Regions from separate parts of the Clostridium tanneri genome, predicted to be linked through region 2. Evidence: predicted binding sites of a transcription regulator. Region 2 holds the regulator's gene; each other region holds the start of a gene.

Region 1 (5,717 bases), on a different contig from region 2:
CCTGAGGATACAGCTTATATAAATCCTCAATTGTTTTTTCGATTTCATCGCCATCATTTATACCTGGACACAAAACTACCTGACAATTTATCTTTATGCCAGCCTCTGCCATTCTTTTTATTCTTTCATAAACATTGCCAGCAAACCTATTGTTTGTCATCCTCATTCTAAGCTCAGGGTTCGTAGTATGAACAGATACATTTATTGGGCTGATTTTATACTTAATTATTCTCTCAATATCTTCTTCGCTCATATTTGTTAATGTAACAAAGTTTCCTTGTAGAAAGGCTAATCTAGAGTCGTCATCTTTAAAATAAAGAGTTTCCCTCATTCCTGCTGGTAACTGATCTATAAAACAAAATATACACTTATTATGGCAGCTTCTAGGTCTGTCTAATATGGCTTCCTTAAACTGTACTCCTAAATCTTCATCATAATCCTTCTCTATTTCTAACTCCCAAACCTCACCATTCTTTTTCTCTATTTCAATGTTAACAAATTCATCGGATATTAAAAACTTATAGTCTATTATGTCTTTAACCGGTTCTCCATTTATACTTAATAAAAGGTCTCCTACCTCTATTTCCATTTCTTCTGCAATACTTCCTGGTTTTACTACCGCAATTTGATTCTTCATATATTCAACCCCTTTTTACAGCTATACATCTAGTAATATTACCCTAATCCTATTATTTAGTCAATGTAAAAACAAAACCCTTCTGTAACAGAAGGGTGCTATGTACAAATTATATTAAATTTATCAACATTAAGGTTAACGCTGAAATTAAAGCACAGGCTGGAATAGTTATCACCCAAGCTGTAAGAATTTCCTTAGCAACAGCCCATCTTACTGCTGAAAGTCTTTTTGATGCTCCAACCCCCATTATTGAACCTGTTATTATATGAGTTGTACTTACTGGAGCATTAAGCATTGTCGCGGTAAAGATTACTGAGGATGCTCCCATCTCTGCTGTAAACCCATTGACTGGAGCTATCTTTGACATTCTAGATCCCATAGTTTTTATAATCTTTTTACCACCCATGCTTGTACCTAATGCCATTGCTAGTGCACAAGATATCTTTACCCAATCTGGTACTGCAAATACTGGCAAGAAACCAGCACTAACTAAAGCCATAGTAATGATACCCATTGATTTTTGTGCATCGTTGCCCCCATGATTTAAGGCTATAAGTGCTGCTGAGCCTATTTGAAGCTTTGAAAACACCTTTGTTACTGTTGCAGGTCTTGTCTTTCTTAGAAACATATTTATTATATTCATAAATACAAATCCTATGAAGAAACCTATTACTGGTGATAATATTAACCATAATATTACCTTAGAAAAAAGACTAGCCCAATTCACTATAATAAAAGACTTTTTAAACATTATAGCTGATCCTACTAAGCCTCCAATTAGTGCGTGAGAAGAACTACTTGGAATTCCAAAATACCAAGTTATCAAATTCCATATAATCGCTCCAACTAAAGCAGCTATTATTACCTGCTGGGTAATACTATTAGGATCCACTATGCCACTTCCAATAGTCTTTGCAACTTTCACGTTCATAAAGGCTCCTGCAAAGTTTAACACAGCGGACATAATTACCGCCTGCTTTAATGTTAGAACTCTTGTAGATACAGAACAAGCTATTGCATTGGCACTGTCATGAAAGCCGTTTATCAGGTCAAAGACTAAAGCAATGACAACTATAGTAACTGTTAAAATAATAGTACTACTAAGCATTTTTCATTACTACTCCTTCAATGACATTTGCTAAATCTTCACAAGCATCTAATGTATCTTCAAGATATTGATATATCTCTCTCCATTTTATAATATCCAACACATCCATATTTCCTCTGAAGATGTCCTTTATAGCAGTTCTTGAGACCTTGTCTCCTTCTTCTTCTATTCTATTAATCTCTATTATCTTCTTAGATAATTCCTTACTTGTTTTCATATTTTTTAATTCTTGCATAAGAACTATTATTTCCTCACAAGACTTAACAATTAGTCTACTTAACATCTCTGCTTCTTCTGTGCAGCGATTTACATTAAGCATTACAAATCTGCTTGCTGTAGACTCTATGTAATCAATAATATCGTCGGTGTCTTTTGCTATAGCATAGATATCTTCTCTGTCAAATGGTGTTATAAAAGTTTTATTTAACTGTTCAAGTATCTCATGCTGCTTTTTATCTCCTTCGTGCTCCACCTCTTTAATCTTCTTCAAATTTTCCTCTGCATTATCTAGATCCTTCAAAAACTCCACTAATAAATTGGAAGCCTTATAAGCAATATTTGCAGTTTCAATAAAAAGTTCAAAAAACTTGTCTTCTTTTGGAGTCAAACTAAACATTTTATCCCTCCTGATAATTTGAAAGTATTCTTTTTCGACCTCATAAAGTATAACATAAATTTTTTAAAAATAAAACATTAAATTAACAAAACTCGCCCCTTGAAAACCTTTTCAAGACAAATTTTTATTAGACTTTTTTGTCACTCATTTTCTTAGAAGTACACTTTTTTGTCTTTTTTCGCCTGAAAATATTAATATTTTAGCAATAAAATCAAAACATATTTTTATAAACTTAAGTATAACTTAAAAGTTTTTTAATCTTACTATATTAAAAACTCTTGCATAATATAATTCTATACAAAGAAAAAATCGATATTTATTCAATACCGATTTCCTCTACTAAGCTTATTATATAATTAACTTTCCCTATTCATTTAAGTCTATTTGTTCACCGGTTACTAGATATATAGTCCATTCACAGATATTTGTTACATGGTCTCCTACTCTTTCAAGATATTTAGAAACAAATAGTAGTTGAGTAATTTGACCGACATTTTCCTGACCTTTTGACATTAATGTCAGCATCTCTGTAAAGATGTTTCTATATAAATGGTCTATCTCATCATCCATTTTGCATGCCTCGTAAGCTGCTTCTACATCTCCTGCAACATGAGCGTCTAATGCTTTTCTAATCATAACCTTAACTATTTCAGCCATCTTAGGAATATCAATTAATTCCTTAACATACTTTTCATTTTTCATCCTTATTGTTATTTTGGCTATATCTACTGCATAATCTGCCATTCTCTCTAAATCAGTAACTAGTTTTGAAGTAGTAACTATAGTTCTCAAGTCTATAGCAAGAGGTTGTTCTTTAGCTATTAGTTTAATGCACTTATCTTCGATTTCTCTTTGAAGTTTATCGACTAAATCATCATTTTTTATTATTTGTTCTGCTAAAGCCTCATCCTGTTTAACTAAAGCTTCTATACACTGGTGAATTTGTTTTTCAACTATACTGCCCATTCTTAATAAATCGTTGTGAAGTTCCTCTAAAGCGGAGTCAAATCCTATTCTTGTCATTATACTCACCTCTTTTTAATTATTCTTCTCTTCATTATTACATATTTCTAATTACTTTGAAAGATAGTTATAACTAATCACATATAAGTATAGTATCTACTTTAATAATATTATACTATTTACCAATTTTTTTATGATTATTGCTTAGATGGTACTAATTAATTCAACCTTTACCTTATAGGACTCCTGCCATTGAAAGCAGGAGTCCTATAAGTAGTCTAACCCGAACAAAGAATTTTTATCCAAATCTTCCTGTTATATAATCTTCTGTTCTTTTATCCTTTGGCTTATAGAAAATACTTTCAGTCTTATCAAACTCCACTACTTCTCCACTTAAAAAGAAAGCTGTATAGTCTGATATTCTTCCTGCCTGCTGCATATTGTGAGTTACTATTACTATAGTATATTTTTTCTTAAGCTCATCCATAAGTTCTTCTACCTTTAAGGTAGATATAGGATCTAGTGCTGAAGTTGGCTCATCCATAAGTAATACTTCTGGCTCTACCGCAAGAGTTCTTGCAATACACAACCTTTGCTGCTGACCGCCGGACATACCTAATGCATTTTTATTTAATCTATCCTTTACCTCATCCCAAAGGGCAGCACCTTTTAGGCTATTTTCTACTAACTCATCTAACTTATTTTTATCCTTTATACCATGGATTTTAGGTCCATAAGCTACATTATCATATATTGACATCGGGAAGGGATTGGGCTTTTGAAATACCATTCCTACTCTTTTTCTAAGCTCAATCTCATCATAATCTTGATATATATTTTTCCCCTCAAAAAGAACTTCCCCTTCAATTTTCACACCTTCGATTAAATCATTCATTCTATTTAAGGTCCTTAAAAAAGTAGATTTACCACAACCTGAAGGCCCTATCAATGCTGTAACCGCATTTTTCTGTATGTCTAAATTTATCTTTTTTAAAGCTTGCGTAGTTCCGTAATACAAATCAACATTCTTAGTTTGTATTATACCCATTTAATGTCCTCCTTACTTCTTACCTGCATAAGATTCATATATTTTTTTACCTAGTATTCTAGCTGAAATGTTAAATATTAAAACCATAACAATAAGTACTGCTGAAGCCCTACTTGCAATTAAGGAAGCATCTGGTACCATTCTTTCTGCATTAAGTTTCCATATATATACGGATAATGTTTCAGCTGGTCTCATTAAACTAAAAGGCGATGCCTTTTCTATTAAACTAAAATTATTGAAACGTAGTATAGGAGCGCTCATCCCTGCTGTATATAGAAGGGCTGCTGCTTCGCCAAATATTCTTCCTGCTGCTAGTATTATTCCAGTTAGGATTTGAGGTATTGCAGAAGGAAGTATTACTTTTCTTATTGTTTGCCATTGTGTAGCACCAAGTCCTAGGCTTGCTTCTTTTACTGGCTTAGCTGCTGCCCTTATGGCATTCTCACTCACACGAGTAAGTGCTGGTAAATTTAGTACCGATATAGCCAATGCACCAGATAACAATGTAAATCCCCACTTAGTCATATTTACAAAAACAAGAAGTCCAAATAATCCTACTACTATAGATGGTAAAGATGCCATTGTTTCTATGCTTAATCTTATAATATTTAACATTTTTCCTTCTTTAGCATATTCAGCTAAGTATATTCCCGCACCTACACCAAAAGGAACTGAAATTATAAGAGAAACAATTAGCATGTAAAAAGAGTTAAATAATTGAGGCCCAATACCTCCTCCAGCTTCCCCAGCTTTTGGATTACCAAAGAGAAATGATGGCTTGAAAAAATCTCCTCCTGTAACTAGTATATATCCTATTAAGGCTATCAAAAGGATTACCACAAAAGCAGATATAGCATACAAAACACCGGTCCATATTTTATCTTTTAATTTTTCACTCATTATTTCATTTCACCTCTTTTTCCAATGACTCTTAATATAAAAATAAATACAAAGGAAATAACCAATAGTAGTAGAGCCAATGACCATAAAGCATCATTCCATGCTGTTCCTGATACTGTATTTCCCATATCCATTGTTAAGATGCTAGTTAAGGTAGATGTAGGACTTAACAGATTTTCAGGGAACTTTATGGTATTTCCTATAACCATCTGAACAGCAAGTGCTTCTCCAAATGCCCTTGCAAGACCTAACACTACACCTGTTAGAATTCCACCTTTAGCCGATGGAACTATAACTTTTCTTATGGTCTGCCATCTAGTTGCACCTAGTCCATAAGATGCCTCCAAATAACTTTTAGGTACTATTTTTACTGCATCTGATGAAATACTAGCTATTGTAGGCAATATCATTATACTTAAAACTAATATACCTGCAATTAAACTAA
Region 2 (5,717 bases):
GAGGGAGTTACTATGGAAGAAAAAGTAGGTAAGTATAGAGGATAATAGTAGAATATATTTATAAAATATAAAATATTCAATGATCCTTTAATTAAATATGTATAAAATCCGTTGAAAAATAGTAGTTAATGGGTTAAAATCAGATTAGATTGTTATGTGGTGGTGAAACCATGAAAAGAGTTCTTGTAGTAAATGATTGCAGATTTGAAAGTATGATAATGAAAGATTTTTTAAGCGATATTGGATATAATGTACAAGTCACCAATGAATATGATACATTTATTCAGATAAAAGTTTTTCAGCCAGATATAATAATAGTGAATTTAATAATGAAAGATAACAGAGGAGATAGGTTAATTAATAATATAAAGAACAACTATCCGGGTATTCTATGTTTACTTTCATCCTGTGATTCTATAAAACTTCAAGATTTTATCCAAAGTAAGGTAGATGAGGTTATTCATACACCAGTAACCAGATCTAAGTTATCAGAGATTTTGGATGAAGCCTTGGACAAGTTTTATAGTAGACATGATGAGTATAAGAATATAGAAAAAGATTTTAAAGGATTAACTAGAGAAAACTTAAAAGAGAATAAAAATGAAAAAACTGCTTTAGTATTGAACGAAGAAACAAACGTCAAATTACCTAATAAATTTTTATTCTGCCCTTACTGTGGTGGAAAGTTTACGGAAGAAGTTGCTAACTTTTTATTCTGCCCTTTCTGTGGACAAAAACTAAAATAAGAAAAATTTTTCATTATACTAAAAAACCTTGAAGTATGAATTGCTTCAAGGTTTTTTAACTTTTAACTAAATAAGAGTTTCCCACTGCTCATAAAGTTCATCTAACTTAGTTTGGGCGTCTGCTAATTGCTTATTTACATTCTCACTTTTTTCGGGACTCGAATAAACTTCTTCTAGACAAAGCTCATCTTGAAGTTTTGTTATTAACTCTTCTAAGTTTGAAATTTCTGTTTCTAAGTTTTTAACTTTAGATTTTTTTTCTTTCTCCGCTTTTTCTAGTTCTCTTTTCTTTCTCTTCTCATTTTGTATCTGAGTCTTAGTTTTGCCAGCAGCTTCCTCTTCCTCTTGATACCTAAGTGGGTTTTTTTTCTTCTCAACATAATAACTATAATTACCCAGATACTCTTTAACACCATCTATATCTAATTCATAGATTTTGTCGACAACTTTATTTAAAAAGTATCTATCATGAGATATTACGAGAACAGTACCATCATACCCTAAGATTGCATTCTCCAAGGCTTCACGGGAAACTATATCAAGATGGTTTGTAGGCTCATCCATTAATAAAAAGTTTGACTTTGAAAGAATGAGCTTTAAGAGATTAATTCTACATTTCTCTCCACCGCTTAAGGCTGAAATTTTTTTAAATACATCATCTCCTGTAAAGAGGAAAGAAGCAAGGGCATTTCTAATTTCAGTAGTAGTTAATTCTGGAAAGTCGTCCCAGACCTCATCAATTACTGTTTTTTCTGAAGTCAAGTTGGATTGTTCCTGATCATAATATCCTATAAAAACATTTTTACCAAGTACGCTTATCCCCGTATTAGGCTCTATGTCATCCATTATTATTTTAAATAAAGTTGTTTTACCTCTACCATTTTCACCTATAAGAGCTGTTTTTTCTCCTTTTTTAATATCTATATCTAGATTATTAAAAAGAACTTTATCTCCAAAGCTTTTACTAAGGTTTTCTACATGTAAAACATCGTTTCCGCTTTTTATCTGAGTTTCAAAGACTACATTTTTAATTTTCCTTTCCTTATCCGGTGCCTTTATCCTTTCAATTTTATCTAAGGCCTTTTGTCTGCTTTCAGCAGCTCTTACACTCTTTTCTCTGTTGAAGGAACGGTATCTCTCTATTATTTCTTCCTGTCTTTTCAGTTCAGATTGTTGAATATTGTAAGCCTTTAATTGGATTTCATAATTTTTTTCTTTTAAGTCCAAGTAGGTAGTGTAATTGCCATTGTAGCAGTTAACATGTCCGTTTATAAGTTCTAATGTTTTAGAAGTAATTGCATCTAAGAAATATCTATCGTGAGATATAATCAAGATTGTACCTTTGTATGCTTTTAAGTATTCTTCTAACCATTCTATAGCATCTAAATCCAAGTGATTTGTAGGCTCATCTAATAGAAGAATATCTGGCTTGGTTAAAAGCAGCTTACATAGAGCTATTCTAGTTTTCTGACCTCCGCTCAGAATACTTATGGCCTTATTGTAATCATCTTCAGAAAAACCTAATCCTTTTAAGACTTTGCCTATTTCAGCTTTATAAGTATACCCTCCTCTATTTGTGTATAGTTCAGAGCAAGTAGTATAATCTTTAATTAATTTGTTGTGATAATCTTCTTTTTCAGGATCATAGGGTTCGTTCATTAAATTTTCTAGTTTTTTTAATTTGTTTTCTAAGTTCAATAGATCTTGAAATACAAGTAGTAGTTCATCATATATTGTGCTTGAAGAATCAAGAGATAAATGCTGTGCTAGGTAGCCTACGGTTTTATTTTTATCTATAAATAAATCTCCAGTATCTTGTTCCATTTGATTGGTAATGATTTTAAAAAGAGTAGATTTACCAGCGCCATTTGGACCTATTAAGCCTACTTTTTCCCCTTCATTTATATTAAAGGTCAAGTTTTCCAAGATAACATCTATTCCATAACTTTTTTTTATATCTTTACAACCTAAAATTATCATAAGTTTCACCTTCCTTAATCATTAATATTTTACTATGTAAGAGAAATTTTTTGTAGTGGAATTTAAGAATTTATCTTGGAATAATTTAGTACAAGCTCAGTTTATATGATATTAATTTCACTTTACAAGCAAAACAAAAAGTTACAATCAAGGCTAAAAAATGTAAAAAAATAAGTGAAAGAACATAAAAAATTTTGCTAATAGCGCAAAGAAAAAGAAAGTAATAAAAAATATATTATTGACATATTATATATTTAAATAATACTATAAAAAGTAGGACAAAATTATTATAAAATGATAAAATATAGACAAAGTGATTAGTTTAAAATATAGCTTTTTAAAATATAGCTTTTTAAAATATATATAAGAGGTGCGGTATGGAGAAGAAAAAGAATATTTCAATGGCAGTTATAAAGAGATTACCTAAGTACCACAGATATTTAGGAGAATTAATGAACAATGATGTAGATAGAATATCTTCAAAGGAATTAAGTGAAAAAATAGGCTTTACAGCTTCCCAGATAAGACAAGATTTAAACTGTTTCGGTGACTTTGGACAGCAAGGTTATGGCTATAATGTAAGAGAGTTACATGGACAAATAAGCAATATACTTGGGCTGACAAAGGTATATAAAACAGCAATAATAGGTGCAGGAAATATAGGTCAGGCTATTGCAAATTATACTAGATTTGAAAAACTTGGATTCAGTCTTGAGGCTATTTTCGATGTAAATCCAAAGGTTATCGGACTTAGAATAAGGGATGTAGAAATAAAAGATATAGATTTTCTATCAGACTTTTTAAAGGAAAACCCAATAGATATAGGAATTATATGTGTTCCAAGTAATAATGCACAAAAGGTTTGTGATACTTTAGTGAAAAATGGTGTTAAAGGAATTTGGAATTTTGCATATGTTGACCTTGTGGTACCAGAGGATGTAAAGGTTGAAAATGTTCATCTAAGTGATAGTTTACTTACTTTAAGTTGCTTGTTAACTGATATAGAGTAACATATGAAAATAATTGAAGTTATGCTTCAGTTATTTTTTTGTTTAAATTTGTTGTAATATGAGTATGCTTTGTCATATAGGACTAGTATATGTGACGGAATTATATTTTATTATTAAAATATAATTCTATAAACTTGTATACTATTAAAAATTTATAGAAAATGATGATTAGTTGTGCAATTTTTGTTTTAATGTGTTATAATAGTAACAGGGTTTAGGAGTAATTAAAATTAAAACTTTCATTTCGGGGAGGAACCAAAATGTATAAAATTTTGAGCAAAAGAGAGCTTGCGCCGAATATATTCTTAATGGATATTGAGGCTAAAAGAGTTGCAAAGTCTTGTTTACCAGGACAATTTGTTATAGTAAAAACTGATGAAAAAGGTGAGAGAGTACCTCTTACAATCTGTGACTATGATGCTGAGAAAGGCTCAGTTACTATAGTGTATCAAACTCTTGGTGGATCAACACAAAAAATGGCTAAATATGAAGTAGGCGAAAGCTTTACAGATTTTGTAGGACCACTTGGACAACCTTCAGAGTTTGTACATGAAAATATAGAAGACTTAAAGAAACAAAAAATGATATTTATAGCAGGTGGAGTTGGTGCAGCACCAGTATATCCACAGGTTAAGTGGCTTCATGAAAACGGTGTAGATGTAGATGTAATCGTTGGAGCTAAGTCAAAGGAATACGTACTACTTGAAGAAGAAATGAAAGCTGTATGTGGTAACTTATACGTAGCAACAGATGACGGAAGTTATGGATATAAAGGATTAGTTACAAACTTATTAAAAGAGCTTATAGATAATGAAGGAAAGAAATATGACCATGTAATTGCTATAGGACCTATGATAATGATGAAATTCGTAGCTAAGCTTACAAAGGAATATGGAATACATACAGTTGTAAGCTTAAATCCTATAATGGTAGATGGAACAGGAATGTGCGGAGCTTGCAGAGTTTCTGTAGGTGGAGAAGTTAAGTTTGCTTGTGTAGATGGACCAGAATTTGATGGACATCTAGTAGATTTCGATGAGTCAATGAGAAGACAAGCTATGTACAAAACAGAAGAAGGCAAAAAACTTCTTAGACAAGAAGAAGGAGATACTCACCATAGAAAAGGCTGTGGCTGCGGAGGTGACAAGTAATGGATAGAATGAAGAGAACGCCAATACAAGAACAGGATGCAAAGGTAAGAGCAACTAACTTTGAAGAAGTTTGTTTAGGATATACAAAAGAAGAAGCTATCCAAGAAGCTGCTAGATGTTTAAATTGTAAAAATCCTAAATGTGTAGGGGATTGCCCTGTATCTATACATATACCAGAATTTATACAGCAGGTTAAAGAAGGAAACTTTGAAGAGGCTGCTAAGGTTATAGCTAAATCAAGTGCACTTCCAGCAGTATGTGGAAGAGTATGTCCGCAAGAAAGCCAATGCGAAGGTGTATGTGTACTTGGAATAAAAGGTGAGGCAGTAGCTATAGGTAAGCTTGAAAGATTTGTAGCTGACTGGTCAAGAGAGAATAATGTGGATTTATCAGAAAGAAAGCCAAGCAATGGAAAGAAAGTTGCTGTTATAGGAAGTGGTCCTGCAGGATTAACTTGTGCAGGAGACTTAGCTAAGCTTGGTTATGATGTAACTATATTTGAAGCATTACACGAAGCAGGCGGAGTTTTAGTTTATGGAATACCAGAATTCAGACTTCCAAAGGATACAGTAGTTAAGCATGAAGTTGAAAACGTTAAAAAGCTTGGCGTTAAAATAGAGACAAACGTAATCGTAGGAAGAACTGTTACAATAGATCAGTTAATGGAAGAAGAAAATTTTGATGCTATATTTATAGGATCAGGAGCTGGACTTCCTAAGTTTATGGGAATACCAGGAGAAAACCTAAATGGAGTATTCTCTGCTAACGAGTTCTTAACAAGAAATAACCTAATGAAAGCCTTTAAGGAAGATTTCGATACACCTATAAAG
Region 3 (5,717 bases), on a different contig from region 2:
ACACTGTAGTTGACTTTAATAAGTCGATAGAGGGAATTGAAACCGAAGTTGTAGGAGAGAACAATGTTGTTGAGCTAGATGCTAAAAAAGCTTTAGCTTTCTTAAAATTAAAAATGAGAAAAAGGGAGGACTAAAAATGAAAAGTTCAAAAACAATATTTGCAATTGATTCACATACAATGGGAGAGCCAACAAGAATAGTAGTGGGAGGAGTTCCAAATATTCCAGGAAAAACTATGCCTGAGAAGAAGGCTTACTTGGAAGAAAACTTAGACTGGGTAAGAACAGCTATAATGCTTGAACCAAGAGGACATAATGATATGTTCGGTTCAATAATAACTCAACCAACTACAGATGAAGCTGACCTAGGAATAATATTCATGGACGGCGGCGGATACTTAAATATGTGTGGTCATGGTTCAATAGGAGCGTCGACTGTAGCAGTGGAAACAGGAATGGTACCAGTAACAGAGCCTGTAACAAACTTCACATTAGAAGCACCAGCAGGACTTGTAAAAGCTAGTGTAAAGGTTGAAGATGGAAAGGCAAAGGAAGTTACTATAGTAAACGTACCAGCCTTCTTATATAAGAGAGATGTAGAAGTAGATGTGCCTAACGTAGGAAAAGTAACAATGGATATATCCTTTGGAGGAAGCTTCTTCGCAATAGTTAAGGCAGAAAAGCTAGGAATAGATATATCACCAGCAAATGCTCAAAAGATAATAGAAATAGGAATGGACGTTATAAAGGCTGTAAATGAGCAAGTTGAAATACAACATCCAACACTTCCACATATAAAGACAGTAGACTTATGTGAGATTTATGGACCAGCTAAGAGCGAAGATGCAACAATGCAAAACGCAGTTGTATTTGGTCAAGGACAATTAGACAGATCACCATGTGGAACAGGAACAAGTGCAAAATTGGCTACTTTATATGCAAAAGGCGAATTAAAGATGAACGAAGAATTTGTATATGAAAGCATAATACAAACAAAATTCAAAGGAAGAGTAATTGGAGAAACTAAAGTCGGAGATTTTGATGCAGTAATTCCTGAAATAACAGGAGCAGCATATATAACAGGACATAATCAATTCTTTATAGACCCTGAAGACCCAGTTAAATATGGTTTTGTATTAAAATAAAAAATAATTTTCAGAAAATTATTGAAACTTTGTAATGCTTTATATTAAAATAGAATAAAATAGTAGTATAAACTACTTATTGGATGGAGGGAGCTTATGGTAATTAAAATTGTATTAGGATTGCTCGTGGTAATGACAGTGTATTTTGCAATAATATTCTTTTCTGATTATGCTAAAGCATCAAAACAGGGAAATATTGAAAAAACAAGTTTCTTTGCATTAGGTGCAGTTGGATTTGTAACAAATTTCTTGGATACCCTTGGTATAGGTAGCTTTGCACCTACAACAGCTTTACTTAAGTTTTTTAAGCTAACAAAAGACAGAACTATACCAGGAACCTTGAATGTAGCTTGTACAATCCCGGTAGTTGTTGAGGCGTTAATATTTATAACAGTAATAAAAGTTGAAACTGTAACTCTATTTGCAATGTTAGCAGCTGCTACATTAGGAGCATTTATAGGTGCAGGTATTGTTTCAAAGCTTGATGAAAAGAAGGTACAAGTTGGAATGGGAGTAGCTTTACTAATAGTAGCATTAACAATGCTTGCTAGTCAGTTAAAGCTAATGCCTATAGGAGGAGAAGCTATAGGACTTACAGGTGGAAAACTTATAATTGCAGTAATAGGAAACTTCATTCTAGGAGCGCTTATGACACTTGGTATAGGACTATATGCTCCATGTATGGCACTTGTATTTGCACTAGGTATGAGTCCTAAGGTAGCATTCCCTATAATGATGGGATCTTGTGCATTTCTAATGCCTGTAGCATCAGCTAAGTTTGTTAAAGAAGGTGCTTATGACAGAAAGGCATCCCTTGCTATAACATTATTTGGAGTTGTAGGGGTTCTTATAGCGGCATATATTGTAAAAGAGCTTCCTCTAAAAGTTTTAACTTGGTTAGTAATAGTAGTTATTATATATACTTCAGGAATGATGTTTAAATCAGCTAGTAAACCAAAAGAAGTAGAAGCACAAATGTAATTTGTAACATAAACAGTCAATAATAGAGAATTTTTCTCTATTATTGACTGTTTTTTTTATTGAAAAATTATATATTTTAATTAAATTTAAAATATATAATCAATAGTGTCAAATTTTTGACTCAAGCCGTACTGTAATACACTATAAAGTCGTTGTGTGTAATTAAAAAAACGACAATGTGTCAGTTATTAGACGTTATATGTCAAAAAATATTACAAAAAATATGAATACTTTCAGGTCTATATAAAAAAACTATACTCGACAAGCCTTGTATTTGCATATTTTATAAAGTTTTTTTAAATACTATACTTATTGGCATGGAAGTTGCTAATATAATTTATGTAAATAAGAATAGGAGGGATGGTATGGAAAATTTATATAAGTTTCCTCTTAAAATGCACGTAGGAGCACCAGATGTTCCTGTTGTTAAAGAAGGCGAAGAAGTAAAAAGAGGACAATGCATAGCAGAACCAAATGGTTTAGGAGCAAAAATCCATACTAGTGTATCAGGAAAGGTTTACAAAATCACAGAAGGCGAAATCTTCATAGAAGCAGATAAGAATCAATCTGATGAGTATGTGAAGATTAAGGAATGTGACAGTATAGCTGATATTGCTTATGAAGCTGGAATAGTTGGTGCTGGTGGTGCTGGATTTCCAACTCATATTAAATTAAAAACACAGATTTCAGATGGATACATAATTGCAAATTGTGTTGAATGTGAACCTGTACTTAGACATAATGCAAAATTACTAGAAGAAAATCCTGGTATAGTGATTAGGGGAATAGAATATGCAATGAAGTCAACAGGTGCCCCAAAAGCTTACATGGGAATAAAAGCAAAAAACAAAAAAGCTGTAGAGTCAGTTAAAGCTGCATTAAAAGGTAGAACTGATATTGAAGTTCATGAAGTAGAAAACCTATATCCAATGGGTGAAGAAAGAGCTTTAATAAAAAGCATTTTCGGAGAGTGGCTTGAGCCTACACAATTACCTGTAGAAGCAAAGTGTGTAGTGTTAAATACAGAAACTCTTGCTAACATAACAAGAGCAGTAGAAGATGGAAAGCCAGTAATAGATAAGGATTTCACAGTAGCAGGAAAGCTAAATAGTGGAAAAGAGGCACATGTATTCTTCCAAGTTCCAGTGGGAACTACTATAAAGAGTCTTATAGAAAAGTCTGGTGGAATAGATGGAGAATATGGTGAACTTGTAGTAGGTGGACCATATACAGGAAAATCACAAGAGCTAGATACAGCTACAGTTACTAAAGCATCTGGTGGAGGAATAGTTACTATACCACTTCCAGAGTTTAAAGGAAAAATGGGCCTTCTTGTTTGTGCTTGTGCCGCTGATGAGCATAGATTAAGAGATGTAGTAAACAAGATGGGATCAGAAGTAGTTTCTGTAGTTAAGTGTAAAAATATAGTAGATGTAAAAGGCGCAATGAAATGTAAAACACCAGGAGAGTGACCGGGCCAAACAGCTGCAGTTCTGCAGTTAAAGAAAGAAGGAGCAGAAAGAATAATGATAGCTAATTGTAGCGATTGTTCAAATACAGTTATGAATTGTGCTCCAAAGGCTGGTTTACCTGTATATCATCATACAGATCATGTGTTTAGAACAGTTGATAATCCATTAACTAGAAGATTACATCAGGAATAAAAGGAGGTTACTTAACATGTCAATGAGTGCTGAACATGCAGAACAGCTTAAAAATGAATTTGCTGTTGTGTGTTGTAGAACAGAAGCAGGAACAATAATTTCTGCAGATAACTTAGAGGATCCAGCTATATTCCCAGATATGGAGGATTCAGGACTATTAACTATACCATCAGATGCTTTAAAAATAGGTGAGGTTTTAGGTGCAAAACTAATTAAGACAATAGACTCACTTACACCTTTAACTGGAGATTTATTAGAAGGCGTTAAAGGTCCATCTGCTAAAGATAAAGAAGAGGAAGAAGCTTTACAAGCTGAACTGACTCAAGAAAATCATAAAGCAGTTTTAAAATATAATAAAAAATCAGGAGAAACTATAAGTGCTGAGGACCTAGAAAATCCAATGAACTTCGAAAAACTTGAAGACTCTTTATTAATAGATTTACATGAAGTAGTTTTAACAAGAGAAGAAGTTATTGGAAGAGCATTAAGAGTAGATGCACCAGCATTAACTCCTGTAACACCTGATATGTTAGAAGGATATGAGGAGGAAGTAATCATGGCAGAAACACCAAAAGCAATAACAAGTGTATCCGGCAGCGTTCTTAAAATTAAGATAGCTGAAGGAAAAGGTATCGATATTGAAGTACCTCTAAATATAGCAGGAGCTGTAGCTGCACCAGTTGTACCACAAGCTCCATTAGCAGTAAAAGCTCAACAAGCTGCTAAGGCTGTTGAAGCAATAGTAGAGGCGCCAGCTGCTGTAGTAGCAAAAGTTGAAGAAAAAGTTGTAAGAACACTTACAAGAAAATACTTCAAAATTGAAAATGTACAATTTGGACCAGAAACAAAGATAGAAGGAACAACTCTTTATATAAGAGAAAATGTTTGTGACGATGCTGTAAAAGCTAGCCATTTAGTTAAATCAATAAAGGTTGATATAATAACTCCAGATAAGTACAACACTTACAGTGAAACAATAATGGACGTTCAACCAATAGCAACAAAAGAAGCAGATTCAAAACTTGGTAGTGGTGCAACTAGAGTACTTGATGGTGTAATAGTTATGGTAACTGGTACTGATGAAGATGGAGTTCAAATAGGTGAGTTCGGTTCATCAGAAGGTATATTAGAAGAGAATATTCAGTTTGGAAGACCAGGAGCTCCAGATAAAGGAGAAATATTCATAAAAACTGAGGTAATAATCGCAGCTGGAACAAACATGGAAAGACCAGGTCCACTTGCTGCTCATACTGCAACAGATATGATAACTCAAGAAATAAGAGAAGCTTTAAAGAAAGTTGATGAGTCTTTAGTTGCAAGAACAGAAACATTCGAGCAAAAGAGAAGAAAAGGAAAGAAAAAAGTTGTAGTTGTTAAAGAAATCATGGGTCAAGGTGCTATGCACGACAACTTAATTCTTCCTGTTGAGCCAGTTGGAGTATTAGGTGGAAAACCAAACGTTGACTTAGGAAACGTTCCTGTAGTTTTATCACCACTTGAAGTATTAGATGGAGGTATCCACGCATTAACTTGTATAGGACCTGCATCAAAAGAGTGTTCAAGACACTACTGGAGAGAGCCATTAGTAATAGAGGCTATGAATGATCCAGAAGTAGATTTCTGCGGAGTTGTATTTGTGGGAAGTCCTCAAATCAACAGCGAAAAGTTCTACGTATCAGAAAGAATGGGTATGCTTGTAGAAACTATGGATGTTGACGGAGCTGTTGTTACAACTGAAGGTTTCGGAAACAACCACATAGACTTTGCTAGCCACATTGAGCAAATCGGTATGAGAGGAATTCCATGCGTTGGTATGTCATTCTGTGCAGTTCAAGGTGCTCTAGTTGTTGGTAATCCATACATGAAGTATATGGTTGATAACAACAAGTCAGAAGCTGGTATAGAAAATGAAGTTTTATCTTGCAACA

What was found. The regulator Rex, encoded in region 2, represses fermentation and respiration genes when NADH is low (regulators of the CRP and FNR family bind a similar motif). The targets are predictions, from matches to a motif close to ATTGTTAANNNNTTAACAAT.
Region 1: P8V03_RS08005 (DUF47 domain-containing protein) is a predicted target of Rex. The motif match lies at 2,549-2,568, and genes of this name have one in related genera.
Region 3: prdC (proline reductase-associated electron transfer protein PrdC) is a predicted target of Rex. The motif match lies at 2,230-2,249, and genes of this name have one in related genera.

The regions. Positions count from the first base shown of each region.
Region 1 is NZ_JARUJP010000007.1:111,822-117,538, forward strand. Features, by position in the region: gene P8V03_RS07995 (DUF512 domain-containing protein) at 1-637, opposite strand, end outside; gene P8V03_RS08000 (inorganic phosphate transporter) at 747-1,745, opposite strand; gene P8V03_RS08005 (DUF47 domain-containing protein) at 1,738-2,361, opposite strand; gene phoU (phosphate signaling complex protein PhoU) at 2,728-3,384, opposite strand; gene pstB (phosphate ABC transporter ATP-binding protein PstB) at 3,623-4,372, opposite strand; gene pstA (phosphate ABC transporter permease PstA) at 4,385-5,272, opposite strand; gene pstC (phosphate ABC transporter permease subunit PstC) at 5,272-5,717, opposite strand, start outside.
Region 2 is NZ_JARUJP010000002.1:49-5,765, reverse strand. Features, by position in the region: gene P8V03_RS02370 (thiamine-binding protein) at 1-45, shown strand, start outside; gene P8V03_RS02365 (response regulator) at 171-746, shown strand; gene abc-f (ribosomal protection-like ABC-F family protein) at 813-2,726, opposite strand; gene P8V03_RS02355 (redox-sensing transcriptional repressor Rex) at 3,104-3,736, shown strand; gene P8V03_RS02350 (sulfide/dihydroorotate dehydrogenase-like FAD/NAD-binding protein) at 3,997-4,887, shown strand; partial or broken gene P8V03_RS02345 (FAD-dependent oxidoreductase) at 4,887-5,717, shown strand, end outside.
Region 3 is NZ_JARUJP010000046.1:1,270-6,986, reverse strand. Features, by position in the region: gene P8V03_RS18580 (glycine/sarcosine/betaine reductase component B subunit) at 1-134, shown strand, start outside; gene P8V03_RS18575 (proline racemase) at 137-1,144, shown strand; gene P8V03_RS18570 (sulfite exporter TauE/SafE family protein) at 1,241-2,125, shown strand; gene prdC (proline reductase-associated electron transfer protein PrdC) at 2,491-3,789, shown strand; gene prdA (D-proline reductase (dithiol) proprotein PrdA) at 3,806-5,717, shown strand, end outside.